DNA from 3 places in the Cobetia sp. UIB-001 genome. Region 2 is predicted to be linked to each of the others. Evidence: predicted binding sites of a transcription regulator. Region 2 holds the regulator's gene; each other region holds the start of a gene.
What was found. Region 2 encodes LexA, which represses DNA repair genes until DNA is damaged. Its sites were predicted from a motif close to TACTGTNTANNTANACAGTA; they were not measured.
Positions count from the first base shown of each region.

Region 1: a site for LexA is predicted at 3,309-3,328, ahead of dinB (DNA polymerase IV). Genes of this name have one in related genera too.
Region 3: a site for LexA is predicted at 1,070-1,089, ahead of HA399_RS05280 (YqiA/YcfP family alpha/beta fold hydrolase). Genes of this name have one in related genera too.

Region 1 covers NZ_CP058244.1:2,813,185-2,819,274, forward strand. The annotation lists gene bioA (adenosylmethionine--8-amino-7-oxononanoate transaminase) at 1-759, shown strand, start outside; gene HA399_RS11705 (YrbL family protein) at 889-1,506, opposite strand; gene HA399_RS11710 (Na+/H+ antiporter family protein) at 1,837-3,183, shown strand; gene dinB (DNA polymerase IV) at 3,347-4,405, shown strand; gene purU (formyltetrahydrofolate deformylase) at 4,523-5,377, opposite strand; gene HA399_RS11725 (ribonuclease J) at 5,792-6,090, shown strand, end outside.
Region 2 covers NZ_CP058244.1:998,606-1,004,695, forward strand. The annotation lists gene topA (type I DNA topoisomerase) at 186-2,828, shown strand; gene HA399_RS04255 (DUF6586 family protein) at 2,828-3,307, shown strand; gene HA399_RS04260 (hypothetical protein) at 3,560-3,799, shown strand; gene lexA (transcriptional repressor LexA) at 3,944-4,573, opposite strand; gene HA399_RS04270 (TetR/AcrR family transcriptional regulator) at 5,140-5,817, shown strand; gene HA399_RS04275 (L,D-transpeptidase family protein) at 5,817-6,090, shown strand, end outside.
Region 3 covers NZ_CP058244.1:1,246,698-1,252,787, forward strand. The annotation lists gene pgi (glucose-6-phosphate isomerase) at 1-979, shown strand, start outside; gene HA399_RS05280 (YqiA/YcfP family alpha/beta fold hydrolase) at 1,249-2,001, shown strand; gene parE (DNA topoisomerase IV subunit B) at 2,216-4,096, shown strand; gene parC (DNA topoisomerase IV subunit A) at 4,204-6,090, shown strand, end outside.

The DNA.
Region 1 (6,090 bases), 1.8 Mb from region 2:
GCGCCGACTGCCGGTTTCAGCGCCAGTCGTGACGAGGTAGCAGACGATATCAGCGCATTGCGCGCCTGCCTGGAAACACACCAGCATGAGATAGCGGCATTGTTGATGGAGCCTCTCTTGCAGGCGGCAGGTGGCCTCAACATGTACTCGCCCTACTATCTCGAGGCGGCGCGCGAGTTATGTGATGAGTTCGGGATCGTATTGATCTTCGATGAAGTCGCGACCGGTTTCGGTCGGACCGGCAAGATGTTTGCCTGTGAACACGCCAATGTCTCTCCCGACATCATGGTGCTCTCCAAGGGACTGACGGGGGGATATCTGGGACATGCCGCCACCCTGGCCCAGAGTCATATCTTCCATGCATTTGATGGCGAGGATGCCAATAGCGCCTTCATGCACGGCCCGACCTTCATGGGCAATCCGCTGGCCTGTCGGGTGGCACTGGAAAGTCTCGCGGTATTCGAGGAAGAGAATTATCTGGGCAAGATTGCCGAGCTCAATCAATTGTTGCGCGATACCCTGCTGAATTTCTCCCACCCCGCCATTCGCGATATACGCGTATTGGGTGCCACGGCGGTGATAGAAGTGCACGATGCCAGCAGTCTGGCAGGTGCTCAGGCCCATGCCCGTGAACTGGGTGTCTGGTTACGTCCCTTCGGTCGCTGGCTCTATACCATGCCGGCCTATATCACCTCGCCGCAGGACTTGCGCCAGATCACCCATGCGATGACCAGCTACTTCGAGACCCTGGAACACTGATGCACTGATACACAACACGACTGCCCCTGGCGATGTTCATCAAAGACGATGTTCATCAAAGGCGATTGCCATCAGGGGCAGTCACTCTCGAGAGCCACCAGTCACGAGAGCCATCACCATCAGAGGCATTCACCCCCACAGGCGGGCTTCGAGCGCCTGATAATCCTCTGGCGAGAGCTGACCGCCCTTGACCAGTTTCTTGAGGAAGTGTCGATAACGACGCGCGACCTTGCGCCGTGCCAGCCAGGCGACACTGGTCGCCAGCGGAATGAAGTCAGGATTCGAGATACCGTCGATCAGCCACAATCTGGGCGGCTGGTCGTCGCTGAACTGGACCACGATATTGCGATCATTGAGATCAGACGGAATCAACCAGCGTTTCTCGAGATAGCGATAGAGATTGGCCAGCTCGCTCACCAGCACCTCGGCGCTCAGGCGCTCGGGGGTCTCGAGATGCACCTCGCGCAGTCGGCGTGACGTGGAGCCGTCACTGTCGAGAATCAGGTCGAAGACCAGCCCGAGCCCCTCGGCGGTGGCGACACTGCCGTGGTAGGCAGGCACATAGGACCAGTCGCGCATGCCACGTCTGACCAGGCCCTCGAAATAGCGTTGCTCGCGTTCATTCTGGCGGCTGCCCTTGTCAGGGTAACGCGGGACCTTGATGCAGCGATGGGGGTCGTGCGGGTCCTGATAGACACGCCGATCATTTCCCATGCCGATGACGCGGGCATTTTCCAGCTCCAGCATGCGCACTCCTGTTGAATAACGCCTGCGACTGCAGCCGCCGGGCAGCGTGGCATTCTACAAAAAGCCGTCATGGCACGCCAACTTGTGCCATTTGGCAGCGCCCACGTTCATCGGCCATTCAGCTTGCGTTGCCCTTCTGGTAAGATAATGCGCCGTTTTTGACGGCATTCAGGAGGAAGCCGCAGGAACACTGCGACAGCAAGGCATTCGTCACGAATGTACACGTCATGCGAGGCATTGCCCCGGGATCGGGTGGCCACGCACCCACAGTTCGCCCGCTCTGTCCGCAACACTCCCAAAGCTGGCACAACCCCACATAGAGGTACTCGCATGAATGCGGTAATTCTGGCCGTCCTGGTCATGGTCGGCCTGTCGTTGGCTCGCGTCTCGGTCGTCTTCGCGCTGGTCGCCGGCGCCCTGGTCGGCGGTCTGTTCAGTGGCCTGTCTCTGACCGACACGCTCGGCGCCTTCAATGACGGTGTCGGCGGCGGCGCCAAGGTCGCGCTGGCCTACGCCACCCTCGGTGCCTTCGCCGTCGCCCTGTCTCGCTCCGGTTTGCCGGACCTGCTCGCCGCACGCCTGATCGGCCTGCTCAATGGCGAAAGCACGCCGCGCCGCCAGACGGCCATCAAGTACGGCCTGCTGGGCAGCGTGACCCTGGTCGCGATTTCCTCCCAGAACCTGATTCCGGTCCACATCGCCTTCATCCCGATCCTGATTCCGCCGCTGCTGGTCGCCATGAACCGCCTGCGCCTGGATCGTCGCGCCGTGGCCTGTGCACTGACCTTCGGCCTGACTGCGCCCTACATGCTGCTGCCGGTCGGTTTCGGCTCCATCTTCCTCAACGACATCCTGCTGGCCAACATCAATGAGGCCGGCCAGTCGCTCGGTCTCGACGTGACCCGCGGCATGGTGCCGATGGCGATGGCGATTCCGGTCGGCGGCATGTTCCTCGGCCTGCTGACGGCGCTGTTCGTCTCCTACCGCAAGCCGCGTGACTACGCGAACCGCGAGATCAAGTCCAGCAACGTACCGCACCACACGCCCATGCACACGCCGTCCAAGAGCGGCCTGATCATGGCAGGCGTCGCCATCATCGCCGCCCTTGGCATTCAGCTGTATTCCGGCTCGATGATTCTCGGCGGTCTGGTCGGCTTCGCCATCCTCTCGCTGGGTGGTCTGTTCAAGTGGAACGAAGCGGATGACCTCTTCACCTCCGGCATGCGCATGATGGCGCTGATAGGCTTCATCATGATCTCGGCGGCAGGTTTCGCTTCCGTGATGAAGGCCACCGGCGACATCCAGACCCTGGTCGACGCCTCCTTCCACATCATCGGTGACAACAAGCCGCTGGCCGCGCTGGTCATGCTGATGGTCGGTCTGTTCATCACCCTCGGCATCGGCTCCAGCTTCTCGACCATTCCGATCATTGCCGCCATCTACGTACCGCTGGCGCTGCAATTCGGCTTCTCGCCGCTGGCTACCGTCGCGCTGATCGGCACCGCCGCCGCGCTGGGGGATGCTGGCTCACCGGCCTCTGACTCGACCCTCGGCCCGACGGCCGGCCTGAATGTCGATCAGCAGCACGACCACATCTGGGACAGCGTGGTGCCGACCTTCATCCACTACAACATCCCGCTGATCGTGTTCGGCTGGGTGGCCGCGATGACGCTGTAATCCGCTGAACGACTGTCTCGCACCCAAGCGAGATGCCAGACATGCCAACGCCCGACAGAGAGGACTCCCTCACTGTCGGGCGTTGTCGTTGCGCAGCCGGCTCAGGCGCAATGGATGGGTACCACCACTGGACAGCCATCCAGTCTTTTAGCATGATGCGCGCATGCGCAAGATCCTCCACGCCGACTGCGACTGCTTCTATGCCGCCGTCGAGATGCTCCGCCATCCCGAGTGGCGCGAGGTGCCCATCGCCATCGGCGGCCGCACCGAGCAACGCGGTGTCATCGCCACCTGCAACTATCCCGCGCGTGCCTTCGGCGTACGCTCGGCGATGTCGACTGCCCGCGCGCTGCGCCTGTGCCCTCAGCTGATTCTGGTGCCACCGGACTTCGAGCGCTACCGCGCCGTTTCCGCCGAGATCCAGTCACTCTTCCATGAGCTGACGCCCCTGGTGGAGCCCCTCTCGCTGGATGAAGCCTATCTGGATGTCAGCGCCGTGACTGACTTTCAGGGCAGCGCCACCTGGATGGCGCGCTGGTTGAAGGAAGAGGCGCTCAAGCGCACCGGCATCACGCTTTCCCTTGGCGTGGCCGCCAACAAGTTTCTGGCCAAGATCGCCAGTGACTGGGAAAAGCCCGACGGCCTGACGGTGATCACCCCCGAGACCAGCGACGCCTTCATCCGCCAGCTGCCCGTCGGCAAGCTGCATGGGGTCGGTCCGGCGACGCTGGCGCGTCTGACCCGCCTGGGCATCACCACCTGTGAGGACATGCGCACCACGCCACTGACGACACTGGCCGAGCACTTCGGCAAGTTCGGCACCCGCCTGCACGAACTGGCGCACGGCATCGATGAGCGACCGGTGCGTGTCGAGCGCGAGCGCAAGTCGATCAGTGTCGAGCACACCTTCGATCACGACCTGCCTGATCTGCCGGCCTGTCTCGAGCGCCTGCCCGCCCTGCTCGAACGCCTGACCAGCCGCCATGCCCGTCATGACCAGCCGGTGCTGGCCAAGCAGTTCGTCAAGATCCGCTTCAGCAACTTCGAGAGCACCACGCTGGAAAGCCTGCTCCCCGCCTCGACCACCACGCTGCCGAGCGCCAACAGCTTCGCCCTGCTGATGGAGCAAGCCTGGCAACGCGGCCATCGCCCTGTCCGCCTGCTGGGCGTCGGCGTGCGCCTCAAGGCCCGCGAGGACGCCCAGCAGCTGGGATTGTTCTAGCTCGTGCCAGGCGCCCACCCCATCCCGCAAACAAAAAAGCCGGCACCTGAAACAGGTACCGGCTTCTTCGTCACGACCTCAGGTCGATGACAGACTCATGCGCTGAGCAAGCGTGGCTCAGGCAAAGACGATGGTCTTGTTGCCGTGGATCAGCACGCGATCCTGCAGGTGCCAACGCAGGCCGCGCGCCAGGACCTTCTGCTCGACATCACGACCGATGCGCACCAGTTCCTCGGCGGTATGGCAGTGAGTGACGCGATGGATGTCCTGCTCGATGATCGGGCCGGCATCCAGCTCTTCGGTCACGTAATGGCAGGTCGCCCCGATCAGCTTGACCCCACGCCCGAAGGCCTGGTGATACGGCTTGGCGCCCACGAAGGAAGGCAGGAAGCTGTGGTGGATGTTGATCAGGCGACCGGCATAGCGCTCACACAGACTCGGCGGAATGATCTGCATGTAGCGCGCCAACACGATGCAATCGGCCCGGGATTCTTCCACCAGACGCTCGACTTCGGCAAAGGCCGGCGCCTTGTCATTCTTGTCGACCGGCACGTGATGGAACGGAATGCCGTGCCATTCCACCAGCGAACGCATGTCATCGTGGTTGGAAATGACGCAGGGAATCTCGCAATCCAGATCACCGGACTGCCAGCGATGCAGCAGGTCCACCAGGCAATGGGAGTCCTTGGAGACCATCAGCACGACACGCTTCTTGGCAGCGGTGTCATGCACGCGCCACTGCATGCCGAACTCTTCACCGATCGGGGCGAAGCGCTTGCCGAGCTCAGCGGCACTCAGGCCGATGGTTTCGGGGTTGATCTCATAGCGCATGAAGAAACGACCGGCGCCAAGATCAGAATGCTGATTGGCTTCGGTGATCCACCCGCCCTGCTCGGCGATGAAAGTGGAAACTCGGGCAACAATTCCGACCTGATCAGGGCAGGACACCACCAGGCGATAGGCGTGAGACATCGTAAGTTCAACCATTGTGATAGCGGGAATGATGTTCAGCCGGCGAAGCGCCGGCCTGCGCGAGGAATCATGACACCGCCCGTAAGCAGCCCCTCGGCAAAGGTGGGCTATTGTAGCTGATCACGCGGCCTGAAACAGTGCTGCGCCCCGATTCTGTCCATATGGTCAATACGACATTGCGATCAGCGGCCATCACGCCGGCCCACCTCAAGGCGTCACGCTGACGGCCGGGCCGCCCTCGAATCGACGCGACCGGACAACAGCGCCATTTGTGGCGCTTCGCGGGATTCCCGTATAGTTGAGCCACATTTTATAGATGGCATGACATCCATGTTGAAACCCCGCGTTCAAGTCCGTCAGAGACAACGTCCGCCGCTGCACCTGCTACCGCTGGGTGGCTGCGGCGAGATCGGCATGAATCTGACGCTGTATGGTTATCAGGATCACTGGATTGCCGTGGATTGCGGCATGATGATTCGCCAGGACCTGCCGGAAGGTCCGCTGCAGGTGCCGGATATCGAGTCTCTGGCAAGCCTGGGCATCAGCCCGCAGATGCTGGTGATCACCCATGGCCACGAAGACCACATCGGCGCGGTCGCCTGGCTGTGGCCGAAATGGCGCTGCCCGATCATCGCCACGCCCTTGGCGGCCGGCCTGCTACGCGCCAAGTTTGCCGAGCGCGAGCTGGAAACCTCCAGCCTGCAGATCATCGA
Region 2 (6,090 bases):
TGGCATGTCTCGAGGCTGTCGCAGAGGCGACCTGTCGAGCCGCCCTGACGAGGCGTCAGTCTCAACATTGCTGGTCAGCGCTGAAATGCTGGGGTAGGGTAGGCGCATTTTTCGGCTGGGACAAAACCCAGCGCGACGAGTCATTCGCCGGCGCAATCAGCGCCGGCCAGGAGATGCGAGCAACCATGGGCAAGTCACTGGTGATCGTCGAGTCGCCCGCCAAGGCCAAGACCATCAACAAGTATCTCGGCAACGACTTCGTGGTGAAGTCGAGTGTCGGGCACATCCGCGACCTGCCGACCAGCGGTAGCGGCAAGCAGGCCACCGACCCCAAGGAACGTGCCCGTCAGGCGGCGGAGACTCGCAAGATGTCGCCCGAGGTCAAGGCGGCTCACAAGGCGGAGAAGGCCAAGACCCAGTTGATCCGCCGCATGGGGGTCGACCCGGAAAATGGCTGGGAGGCGCATTACGAGATCCTGCCCGGCAAGGAAAAGGTCGTTTCCGAGCTGACGCGTCTGGCCGAGAAAGCCGACACCATCTATCTCGCGACGGATCTGGACCGCGAAGGTGAGGCGATTGCCTGGCACCTGCGCGAGACCATCGGTGGCGACGATTCGCGTTACAAGCGCGTGGTGTTCAACGAGATCACCAAAAAGGCGATCACGGCGGCCTTCGATGAGCCGGGCGAGCTGAAGATGGATCGCGTGCATGCCCAGCAGGCACGCCGCTATCTGGATCGCGTCGTCGGCTTCATGGTCTCGCCGCTGCTGTGGGCCAAGGTCGCTCGTGGCCTGTCCGCTGGTCGTGTGCAGTCGGTTGCCGTGCGTCTGATCGTCGAGCGTGAGCGCGAGATCCGCGCCTTCATCCCCGAAGAGTTCTGGGATGTCCACGCTGAGCTGGCAGCCGCCAGTGGTGAAGCGATCCGTTTCGAGCTGGCGCGTCAGGATGGCAAGGCCTTCCGTCCGACCAGCGAGAAGGAGACGATGGATCGCATCGCGGCGCTGCGCACGGCCAAGCTCGCGATCACCAATCGTGAAGACAAGCCGACGCGCTCCAAGCCGAACGCGCCGTTCATCACCTCGACCCTGCAGCAGGCGGCCAGTGGTCGTCTCGGCTTCTCGGTCAAGAAGACCATGATGATGGCCCAGCGTCTCTACGAGGCGGGTTACATCACCTACATGCGTACCGACTCGACCAATCTGTCGGCGGACGCGGTGGCTACGGCACGCGACTTCATCAGCGAAGAATACGGCAGCAACTACCTGCCGGAAGCGGCCAACGTCTACTCCAGCAAGGAAGGCGCCCAGGAAGCGCACGAAGCGATTCGTCCTTCCGAAGTGTCGCGCCGCGCCACCGATCTCGCCGGCATGGAGCGTGACGCCGAGCGCCTGTATGAGCTGATCTGGCGTCAGTTCGTGGCCTGTCAGATGCTGCCGGCCGAATACCTGTCCTCCACGCTGACCATCGAAGTGGATGGCTACGAGCTGCGCGCCAAGGGTCGTGTGCTCAAGTTCGACGGTTACACGCGTGTCATGAAGCCGATGGGCAAGAAGGAAGAGGACCAGTCGCTGCCGGACCTCGCCATCGGCGAGAAGCTGGACCTGGTCGAGCTGCAGCCGCTGCAGCACTTCACCAAGCCCACGGCGCGTTACACCGAGGCCAGTCTGGTCAAGGAGCTGGAGAAGCGCGGTATCGGTCGTCCGTCCACCTATGCCGCCATCATCTCCACCATCCAGGACCGTGGCTACGTGGCGCTGGAAAACCGTCGCTTCTATGCCGAGAAGCTGGGCGATATCGTCACCGATCGCCTCAGCGAGTCCTTCAAGGACCTGATGGACTTCGGCTTCACGGCGCGCATGGAAGACTATCTCGATGAGGTGGCCAACGGCGGGCGCAACTGGCGCGAGCTGCTGGACACCTTCTACGCCGAGTTCAAGGCCGAGCTGGACCACGCCCAGTCCGAAGAGGGCATGCGTCCCAACCAGCCGGTGCCGACGGACATCGCCTGCCCGACCTGTGGGCGTGAGATGCAGATTCGTACCGCCTCGACCGGGGTCTTCCTGGGCTGTTCCGGCTACAACCTGCCGCCCAAGGAGCGCTGCAAGACCACCATCGATCTGCTGCCGGGCGATGAAGCCGTGGCGGCCGATGCCGGTGAAGATGCCGAGACGGATGCGCTGCGCGCCAAGCGTCGCTGCCCGATCTGCGCCACCGCGATGGACAGCTACCTGATCGATGAGCAGCGCAAGCTGCACGTCTGCGGCAATAGCCCGGACTGTGTCGGTCATGAGGTCGAGGAAGGTCAGTTCCGCATCAAGGGTTACGATGGCCCGGTGATCGAGTGCGACAAGTGCGGCTCCGACATGCAGCTCAAGACCGGGCGTTTCGGCAAGTACTTCGGCTGTACCAACGAGAATTGCAAGAACACCCGCAAGCTGCTCAAGTCCGGTGAGGTGGCGCCGCCGAAGATGGACCCGATTCCGATGCCGGAACTTGCCTGCGTCAAGGTCGAGGACCACTACGTGCTGCGCGATGGCGCCAGTGGCCTGTTCCTGGCGGCCAGTCAGTTCCCCAAGAATCGCGAGACGCGTCCGCCGCTGGTCAAGGAGCTCAAGGCGCATGCCGACGAGCTGCCGGAGAAGTATCACTTCATTCTCGAGGCCCCGGATCAGGACCCGGATGGACGTCCGGCGCAGATTCGCTTCTCGCGCAAGGTCAAGGCTCAGTACGTCATGACCGATGAGGAAGGCAAGGCGACCGGTTGGAAGGCGACCTACGACAACGGCCGCTGGGTCGTCGAGGACAAGCGCAAGGGAGCCAAGAGCTGATGAGTCAGCGTGCCCGTACCAATCAGCTGCTGTATCAGGCCGAGTTGCTGCTGGCCCAGTCAGCAGCCTCTGGCGACGATGAGCATGCCGTGGCGCGTCGCATGGCCGGTGAAGAGGGCGCGCTCGCCCTGCTGGAGCTGGCGCTGGCGTCATTGCTGGAAGAATGTGCCGTGACGGCGCGCTGGCCAGAGGGTAGCTGGCGCGAGCGCCTGGCGTCGCCGCCGACGCCCATCGCCGAGGTCGAGCAGCTGCGCAGCCTGCTGGAGCGTTCCGATAGCTGGTTGTCTGAGCTGGTCGCGGATGTGACCCGCCTGCATGAAGAGGGCGGCGTCGCGCGCCGCGAGGAATCGCGTTCGCGGGGTGATGGTCTGATCATCGCGGCAGCCTCGAGCGCCTCGCTGGCCGAGCGTCTCAGCGCCGCCATCACGGCATTCAAGGCGCTGCTGCCGCAGCTGCGTGAGTCGAGTGTCGAGTGGTAGGTCAAGGCGTTGATCTGGTGCTGCACGCTGGTGATGACTGGCGCATGGCAATCGGGTGACGTTTCGCCTTCACGGGTGCTAGACTGATCGCATTGTGGCAAGCCCTGCATTCTCCGGTACGACCATGGCTCTGGCTGTGGTCGTACTTTTTTCTGCGTCGCTGATGGCAACGCGGTGCCGGGCTTGCCAGCCGTCGCGCTGACGATTACAACGACGCCGGTATCTCGCGAGATGCCGTGCAGGAGGAATGACGTGTCCGATCCCGCCGTACTTGAAATTGTGCAAATGGAAGATGGTGAAGTGATTCTGCGCGCCGCGGAAAGCGAAGGTGAGCCGCTGCTCAGCATTCGCATTTCGGACGAGGCCGCCGATCTGCTGCGTGACAATCGTTTCGAGGTCGCGCGTGAGATGATCGACCACGCCATCACCCGGACTCGCCTCTGGGATGGCGAAGAAGACGAGGACGAGCAGTCAGAAGGCATCGTGCACTGATTCATCGCTCGCGCTTCGCGCACAAAAAACCCGCCTCGAGGCGGGTTTTTTGTGCAATGCGTGCGGCTTTTCTGTTGCTCAGAGCTCTGCGAGAAAGGTGCTGCTGGGCATAGCTCGTTGCTCAAAGCGCTGCTGGTCAAGGCCTCAGTGCAGGCCGCCATCGCGGATGACGCCCACCCCGAGACCTTCGATCTCCAGGCTGTCCGTGCGCAGGTCGACCTTGATCGGCGAGAAGTCCTCGTTCTCGGCTTCCAGCCACACGTAGTGCCCGTCACGGCGGAAGCGCTTGACGGTAACTTCATCCCCCAGACGTGCCACCACGATCTGTCCGTCACGCACGCTGCTGGTGCGGTGCACGGCCAGCAGGTCGCCTTCCAGAATTCCCACGTCCTTCATCGACACGCCGCGCACGCGCAACAGGTAGTCGGCAGCCGGCGAGAAGTAGTCGCTCGGCAGCGGGCAGTGACGGTCGATATGCTCGCTGGCAAGAATCGGACTGCCGGCGGCCACTTCCCCGATCACCGGCAGACCATCGTTGGCGCTGTCGTCGACGTCAGCCAGCGACGGCACGCGAATGCCGCGAGAGGTGCCCGGCACCATCTCGATGGCGCCCTTGCGCTTGAGGGCACGCAGATGCTCCTCGGCAGCATTCGGTGAGCGGAAGCCCAGCGCCTGGGCGATTTCGGCCCGCGTCGGCGGGTAGCCAGAGGACTTGATGGTCTTGATGATGAAGTCGAAGACATCCTGCTGGCGCGGAGTAAGCGGCTGGGTCATGGCATTGCCTTTGGCCTGGGCGGCATCTTGAGCTGACGGCACGGGGTGTGCATCCATACAACTGTCATTGTATCCAGTCATGGCGGTCATGCAAGGCATCGTGGCTTGCGTGGTGGCCTCAAAGGGCAGGTAGTCGCCGAGATATCGCTGTCTGGCGACTTTTCGTGCCGATATCCGAGGCATTCTTTCTTGATGGGAATGTCTGGAAGTGAATGCCTGGAGGTGAATGTCTGGTGGTGAATGTCTGGAAGTGAACCCGGCCTGGCTCTGGCGGGGTGGTCAGTCACCGAGCTAGGCGAGCCCTTGAATCGGCACGGTCAGCGTTGAGGGAATATCAGGCTTGGCTAAACCTCTGGCGTTTGAAACGCGAGAGAATTGTCAGTCATGGCATGGCGCGCTAGAATCAAAGTGTTTCAAACGAATGTTCGCCGATGGCGGTGCTCACGGGTGCCATGATCGAACGCGCCTTGCGGTGAACCTGCACCACCTCATGAGAGAGTCGCCGCGCGGGGCTTGCACCGTGACCTACGACTCCAGTCCTTTTCTACCTGACAAGGGTTCCGCCCATGGCCCAGACCGATACCGTTACCCGCATCCTCGATACTGCCGAGGTGCTGTTCGCCGAGCGCGGCTTCGCCGAGACCTCACTGCGCAACATCACCAGCAAGGCCAAGGTCAATCTGGCGGCGGTGAACTACCACTTCGGCTCCAAGAAATCGCTGATCCAGGCGGTCTTCGCGCGCTATCTCGACCCTTTCAGTGAGCGTTTCCACGCGGCACTCGACAGCGTCGAGCAGCAATACGCCGGGCGTCAGGTGCCGCTGGAGGTCCTGCTGGAGGTGATGGCGCGTACCGTGCTGGAGGTGCCGGCCGAGCGCAACAGCCTGCGTACCTTCATGCGCCTGCTCGGGCTTGCCTATACCCAGGGTCAGGGCCACATGCGGCGCTATATCCGCGAGCATTACGGCACGGTCTTCAGTCGCTTCGCCGAGCTTCTGAAGCTGGCGACGCCTGATCTGCCGGACAACGAGCGCTTCTGGCGTCTGCACTTCATGCTCGGCAGCGTGATCTTCACCTTCTCGGGCCTGGATGCGCTGCGCGATATCGAGGAGGCCGAGTACGGCCATCACACCACGGTGCGCGAGCTGATCCAGCACATGCGTCCGGTGGTGGTCGCGGCGATGGCAGCGCCGTTGCCTGCCTCGCTCGGGGATGGTGAGGCGGTCACCCAGGCGGCCAGCTGATGGCCTGCTGGGTAGCGGTGGACCTCTCGCGCCAAAGCCTTGAGATACGTAGTGACGCGCCGAGTGGCAGTCGTGATGCGCCGCCCCCCGCGGCTGACCCTGACGCGCTGGTGCATGCCTGCGCGATCTCCAGCGGCCTCAACGGTATCGGCGAGCTCGACGGCAGCGGTTGCACGCCAACCGGCTGGCATGTGATTCGTGCCGCCATCGGGGCGGGCAATCCGCGTGGCGCCGTCTATCGCGGACGGCGCTTCACGGGCGAGGTGTTCACGC
Region 3 (6,090 bases), 250 kb from region 2:
CCTCGACCCGGAAGGGCGCCTGGAAGCGCTGATCAACCGTCAGCACTTCATCGGCGCTTCCGCCAAGCCGGAGAAGATGACCGAGTGGGGCATCGCGCCGGAACATCAGCTGCTGTTCTGGGATTGGGTCGGCGGCCGCTATTCGCTGTGGGGCACCATCGGTCTGCCCATCGCGCTCAATGTCGGCATGGACAACTTCCGCCGTCTGCTGGCCGGGGCGCATGAGCTGGATGAGCACTTCCGCACCGCGCCGCTGGAAGACAACCTGCCGGTGCTGCTGGCGCTGGCCGGGATCTGGAACAACAACTTCCTCGATATCCGCGCCCACTCCATCCTGCCCTACGACGGTCGCCTGGAATACTTCGCAAGCTACCTCGAGCAGCTGGAGATGGAATCCAACGGCAAGTCGGTGACCAACGATGGCGAGATGATCGACTACTCGACCTGTCCGGTGCTGTGGGGCCAGCTGGGGCCGAACGCCCAGCACGCCTTCTATCAGCTGCTGCATCAGGGCACCCAGGCGGTCGAGTGTGACTTCATCGCGCCGATGTGCCGTTATGATCACGTAGAGGACGCCGAGACGCGCGCCCACCTCAAGGCACAGCACCGCCTGACGCTGGCCAACTGCTTCGCCCAGTCACGTGTACTGATGCTGGGCGATGACGCCATCCCCGGTGATGAGGCGCAGCCGAACCACAAGCGCTACCGTGGCAATCAGCCGTCGACCACGCTGCTGCTGGAAACGCTGACACCGGAAACGCTGGGTGCGTTGATTGCGCTCTACGAGCAGAAGGTCTTCGTTCAGGCCACCATCTGGGATATCAACCCGTTCGATCAGTGGGGCGTGGAGCTGGGCAAGCAGATCGCCACCGCCACCGAAGCGACCATGACCACCGGTGAAGGCTTCGAGACGCTGGATGCCTCCAGCCGTGCGCTGATCGAAGCGGTGTGGGCAGCCCAGGATCAGGACCCGCGCTGAGCCCACGGCGGATGTGAGTGAGAGTGAGAGTGAGTGAGTGAGGGCATGCTGATATGCCATGCAAGACGAGCGGCGGCGGCAGTCGTCGCTCTCTGTTGATTTGTACAGTATTCTCGCTATCCTATAAGCGAATCAATCGTTTACACTAGACAGCACGACGCGGACCGTCGAAAACCCTGCTTCCAGCGTATGAACGCTCGAGAGATGCCTAGCCATCTTGAGGCGTGGGAGGGGAGGTTTCGCGGTCTGGCGTGTTGTCGGGAGTGCTGATGGCCAATTCCCCCTTTCCGTCAGATACGGCAGCGATGCACGCCACCGCGCCCGTCAAGGGTCTGCTGTACTTGCACGGCTTCAATTCGGCCAGTTGTTCGCCCAAGGCACGCTTGATGCAGCGCGCGGCAGAGCAGTTCGGCCTGCCGTGCGTGATGCCTGACATCCCCCCGGAGCCCGGCGCGGGTCAGGCGGCGGTCAACGCGGCCTATCTCACGTTGTGTGAGCGCCTGGCGCTGGACCCCGCAGACCCTGCCTGTGATGACGCCATCATGGTGATCGGCAGTTCCATGGGCGGCTTTCTGGCCACCTGGCTGGTCGCGCGTGAGGCCGCACGCCTCGAGGGGCCGACTGGCCCCTCACAGAGCGTCTGGCGTCAAGGGCCGCGCAGCGTGCTGATCAATCCGGCCGTGCGTCCCGCGCGACTGGTCAACGAATGGCTCGGCTCGGTGCATGCCAACCCCTATACCGGCGTGACGTTCACCGTCACCGAGGATTTCGGGCCCGGGCTGCTCGCATTGGAAGCGGAACCGGTCACGGCGCAGCGCACCCTGGTGCTGTTGGCGACGGCCGATGAGACATTGGATGTCAATGATGCCGCAGGGCTCTATCAGGGAAGTCGCTTGATCATCACGCCGGGTGGCGATCACGGCTTTGCGCAGCTGGCGGAATATCTGCCGGCGATCATGGCGCATGGCGGGCACCGGCTGGCCCCCGCCACCGCAGCGGCGATGCATGTCGCGCCGGACTAGCAGGTCATGCGCGTAGTGCTTTCTGCTACGACGCACCACGACCTGGCTGGGCACGGCACCTCTTGGCACGACATGGATTGGCACGACTTGGCAGGGCGTTTGATGCTGAACGCCAGGCGCCGGTCTCTCATTTTTCAGGAATCCGTTGTCCGTCTCGCGCACGTGAAATGGCGAGTCGGACGGCGGACGTCAACACCAAGGACACAAGGCTGCGATGAGTCAGTACAGCGCCAGTTCCATTGAGGTCCTCTCCGGCCTCGAACCGGTCCGCAAGCGGCCCGGCATGTATACCGACACTTCTCGGCCCAACCATCTGGCGCAGGAAGTCATCGACAACTCCGTCGATGAGGCGCTGGCGGGGCATGCGAAGGAAATCCGCGTGCGCCTGCTCGAGAATGGCGGTATCGAGGTCGGCGATGACGGTCGTGGCATGCCCACCGACATCCACCCCGAGCATGGCGTGACCGGCATCGAGCTGATCCTCACCAAGCTGCACGCGGGGGGCAAGTTCTCCCAGGACAGCTATCGCTTCTCCGGCGGCCTGCACGGCGTGGGCGTCTCGGTGGTCAATGCGCTGTCGACGCGTCTGGAAGTGGAAGTGTGCCGCGATGGCCTGCGTCAGCGCATCGCCTTCGAGAATGGCGAGAAGGCCGAGGAGCTGACCCAGATCGGCACCGTCGGCAAGCGCAATACCGGCACCCTGGTGCGCTTCTGGCCGGACGAGAGCTACTTCGACAGCCCGCGCCTGGCGATGCCGCGCCTGCGCCACCTGCTGCGTGCCAAGGCCGTGCTGTGTCCGGGCCTCAAGGTCGTGCTCATCGAGACCGATGGCAGCGAGACGACCTGGCACTACGAGGATGGCCTGCGCGATTACCTGCTCGGCGCCACCGATGGCTTCGAACGCCTGCCGGAATCGCCCTTTGTCGGCCATTTCGAGGACGAGGAGCACGGGGTCGACTGGGCGATCCAGTGGCTGCCGGAAGGCGGTGAGCTGGTGCAGGAACCCTACGTCAACCTGATTCCCACGCCGCTGGGCGGCACCCACGTCAATGGCCTGCGTTCCGGTCTGCTCGAGGCGCTCAAGGAATTCTGCGACTACCGCAGCCTGCTGCCGCGTGGCGTCAAGCTGAGCGCGGATGACCTGTGGGAGCGCGCCGCCTTCGTGCTGTCGGTGAAGATGCTCGATCCGCAGTTCGCCGGCCAGACCAAGGAGCGCCTGTCCTCGCGCAGCGTCGCCGCCTTCGTCTCCGGCGTGGTCAAGGACGCCTTCTCGCTGTGGCTCAACCACCATGTCGATCAGGCCGAAGCGCTGGCGGAACTGGTGATCTCGGCGGCCCAGCGCCGTCTGAAGAGCGCCAAGAAGGTCGCGCGCAAGAAGGTCACCTCCGGGCCTGCGCTGCCGGGCAAGCTCTCGGACTGCTCAAGCTCCGACCCTGCCGACAGCGAGCTGTTTCTGGTCGAGGGCGACTCCGCCGGCGGCAGCGCCAAGCAGGGCCGCAACCGCGAGACCCAGGCGATCCTGCCGCTGCGCGGCAAGATCCTCAATACCTGGGAAGTCGAGTCGCATGACATCTACTCCTCCCAGGAAGTCCACGACATCGCGGTCGCCATCGGCCTGGACCCGGGCTCGGATGACCTCACCAAGCTGCGTTATCACAAGGTCTGCATCCTGGCGGACGCCGACTCCGATGGTCTGCACATCGCCACGCTGCTGTGCGCGCTGTTCGTGCGTCACTTCCCGGCGCTGGTGGATGCCGGGCGCGTCTTCGTCGCCATGCCGCCGCTGTACCGCATCGACCTGGGCAAGGAAGTGCATTACGCCCTGGACGAGAGCGAGAAGGCGCACATCCTCAAGCAGCTCGAGAGCAAGCGTGGCACGCCCAACGTGCAGCGCTTCAAGGGTCTGGGTGAGATGAATCCGCTGCAGCTGCGGGAAACGACCATGGCGCCGGACACCCGCCGTCTGGTGCAGCTGACGCGCAGTGCGGATGACGGCACCCACGAGATGCTCGACATGCTGCTGGCCAAGAAGCGCGCCAGTGATCGCAAGAGCTGGCTCGAGGACTACGGCAACATGGCCGATATCGAGGTCTGATCATCGGTTGAGCTGCAAGAGCAGACAAGCTGCGCGACAGCATTCTTTCGGGAGCGCCACAGTCAGGGGCTCCCCGGTTTTACGCTCGTAATCAAGGTCAAGCGCCCATGAGCATGGATATCCAGGTCGCGGAGGGTGACGTCGAACGTCTGGCCCTGCGCGACTACACCGAAAAGGCGTACCTCGACTACTCGATGTACGTGATTCTCGACCGCGCCCTGCCGCATGTCGGCGATGGCATGAAGCCGGTGCAGCGCCGCATCGTCTACGCCATGCGCGAACTGTCCCTGACGGCCAACGCCAAGTACAAGAAGTCGGCGCGTACCGTCGGCGACGTACTGGGCAAGTTCCACCCGCACGGTGACAGCGCCTGTTACGAGGCGATGGTGCTGATGGCGCAGCCGTTCAGCTATCGCTATCCGCTGGTGGACGGTCAGGGCAATTGGGGGAGCCAGGATGACCCCAAGTCCTTCGCGGCGATGCGTTACACCGAATCGCGGCTGTCGAAGTACTCCGAGGTGCTGCTGTCCGAGCTCTCCCAGGGCACCGTCGACTGGGTGCCCAACTTCGATGGCACCATGAACGAGCCCAAGGTGCTGCCGGCGCGTCTGCCCAATGTGCTGCTCAACGGCACCACCGGTATCGCGGTGGGCATGGCGACCGACATCCCGCCGCACAACGTGCATGAAGTCGTGGCCGCCACGCGCCATCTGCTGCGTCATCCGGACTCCGACAGCGATCAGCTGATGGAGTACCTGCCGGCACCGGACTTCCCCACCGAGGCGGAGATCATCACGCCGCGCAGCGACCTCGCCAAGCTCTACCGCACCGGTCGTGGCAGCGTGAAGATGCGCGCCCGCTACGTGCTGGAAGAGGGCGATATCGTGATCACGGCGCTGCCGTATCAGGTCTCCGGCGCCAAGGTGATCGAGCAGATCGCCGCCCAGATGCAGGCCAAGAAGCTGCCGATGGTCGCGGACCTGCGTGATGAGTCCGACCACGAGAACCCGACGCGCCTGCTGATTCAGCCGCGCTCCAATCGTGTCGATATCGAAGGCCTGATGGCGCACCTGTTCGCCACCACGGACCTCGAGAAGAACGCGCGCGTCAACATGAACGTCATCGACCTCAATGGGCGCCCGCGGGTGATGGCGCTGCACGAGATGCTGGCCGAGTGGCTGCGCTATCGTCGCGCCACCGTGCGTCGTCGCCTCGAGCATCGTCTGGCCAAGGTCGAGGACCGCCTGCATATCCTCGAGGGGCTGCTGACGGCTTACCTGAATCTCGACGAGGTGATTCGCATCATCCGCGAGGAGGAAGACCCCAAGGCCAGCCTGATCGAGACCTTCCAGCTCTCCGAGCGTCAGGCCGAGGCGATCCTCGAGCTGCGTCTGCGTCACCTGGCGCGTCTTGAAGAGATGAAGCTGCGTGGCGAGCAGGACGAGCTCAAGCGCGAGCGCAAGCACCTCAAGCATCTGCTGGGCAATGACGAAGCACTGACGGACCTGATCGACAGTGAGCTTGAGCAGGCCGCCATCGACTTCGGCGATCCACGCCGCTCGCCGCTGGTCGAGCGCGGCGAAGCCAAGGCGCTGTCGGAAGTCGAGCTGATGGGCGCCGACCCGATCACCGTCGCGCTGTCCGAGAAGGGCTGGATCCGTGCCGCCAAGGGGCATGATATCGATCCCGAAGGCCTGTCCTACAAGGCCGGCGACCGCTTTCATCTGGCGGCGCGCGGCAAGACCAATCAGCCGCTGGTGCTGCTGGATGACACCGGGCGTGCCTACACTCTGGCCGCGCACAATCTGCCCAGTGCACGCGGGCAGGGCGAGCCGATCACCGGGCGCATGAATCCGGCGGCGGGGGCGGCGATGGTCGGGCTACTGCTCGATGCGCCTTCCGCGCGCTATCTGCTGGCCTCCGATGGCGGCTATGGCTTCGTGACCACGCTCGAGCAGCTCACCGGCAAGAACAAGTCCGGCAAGGCGGCGCTG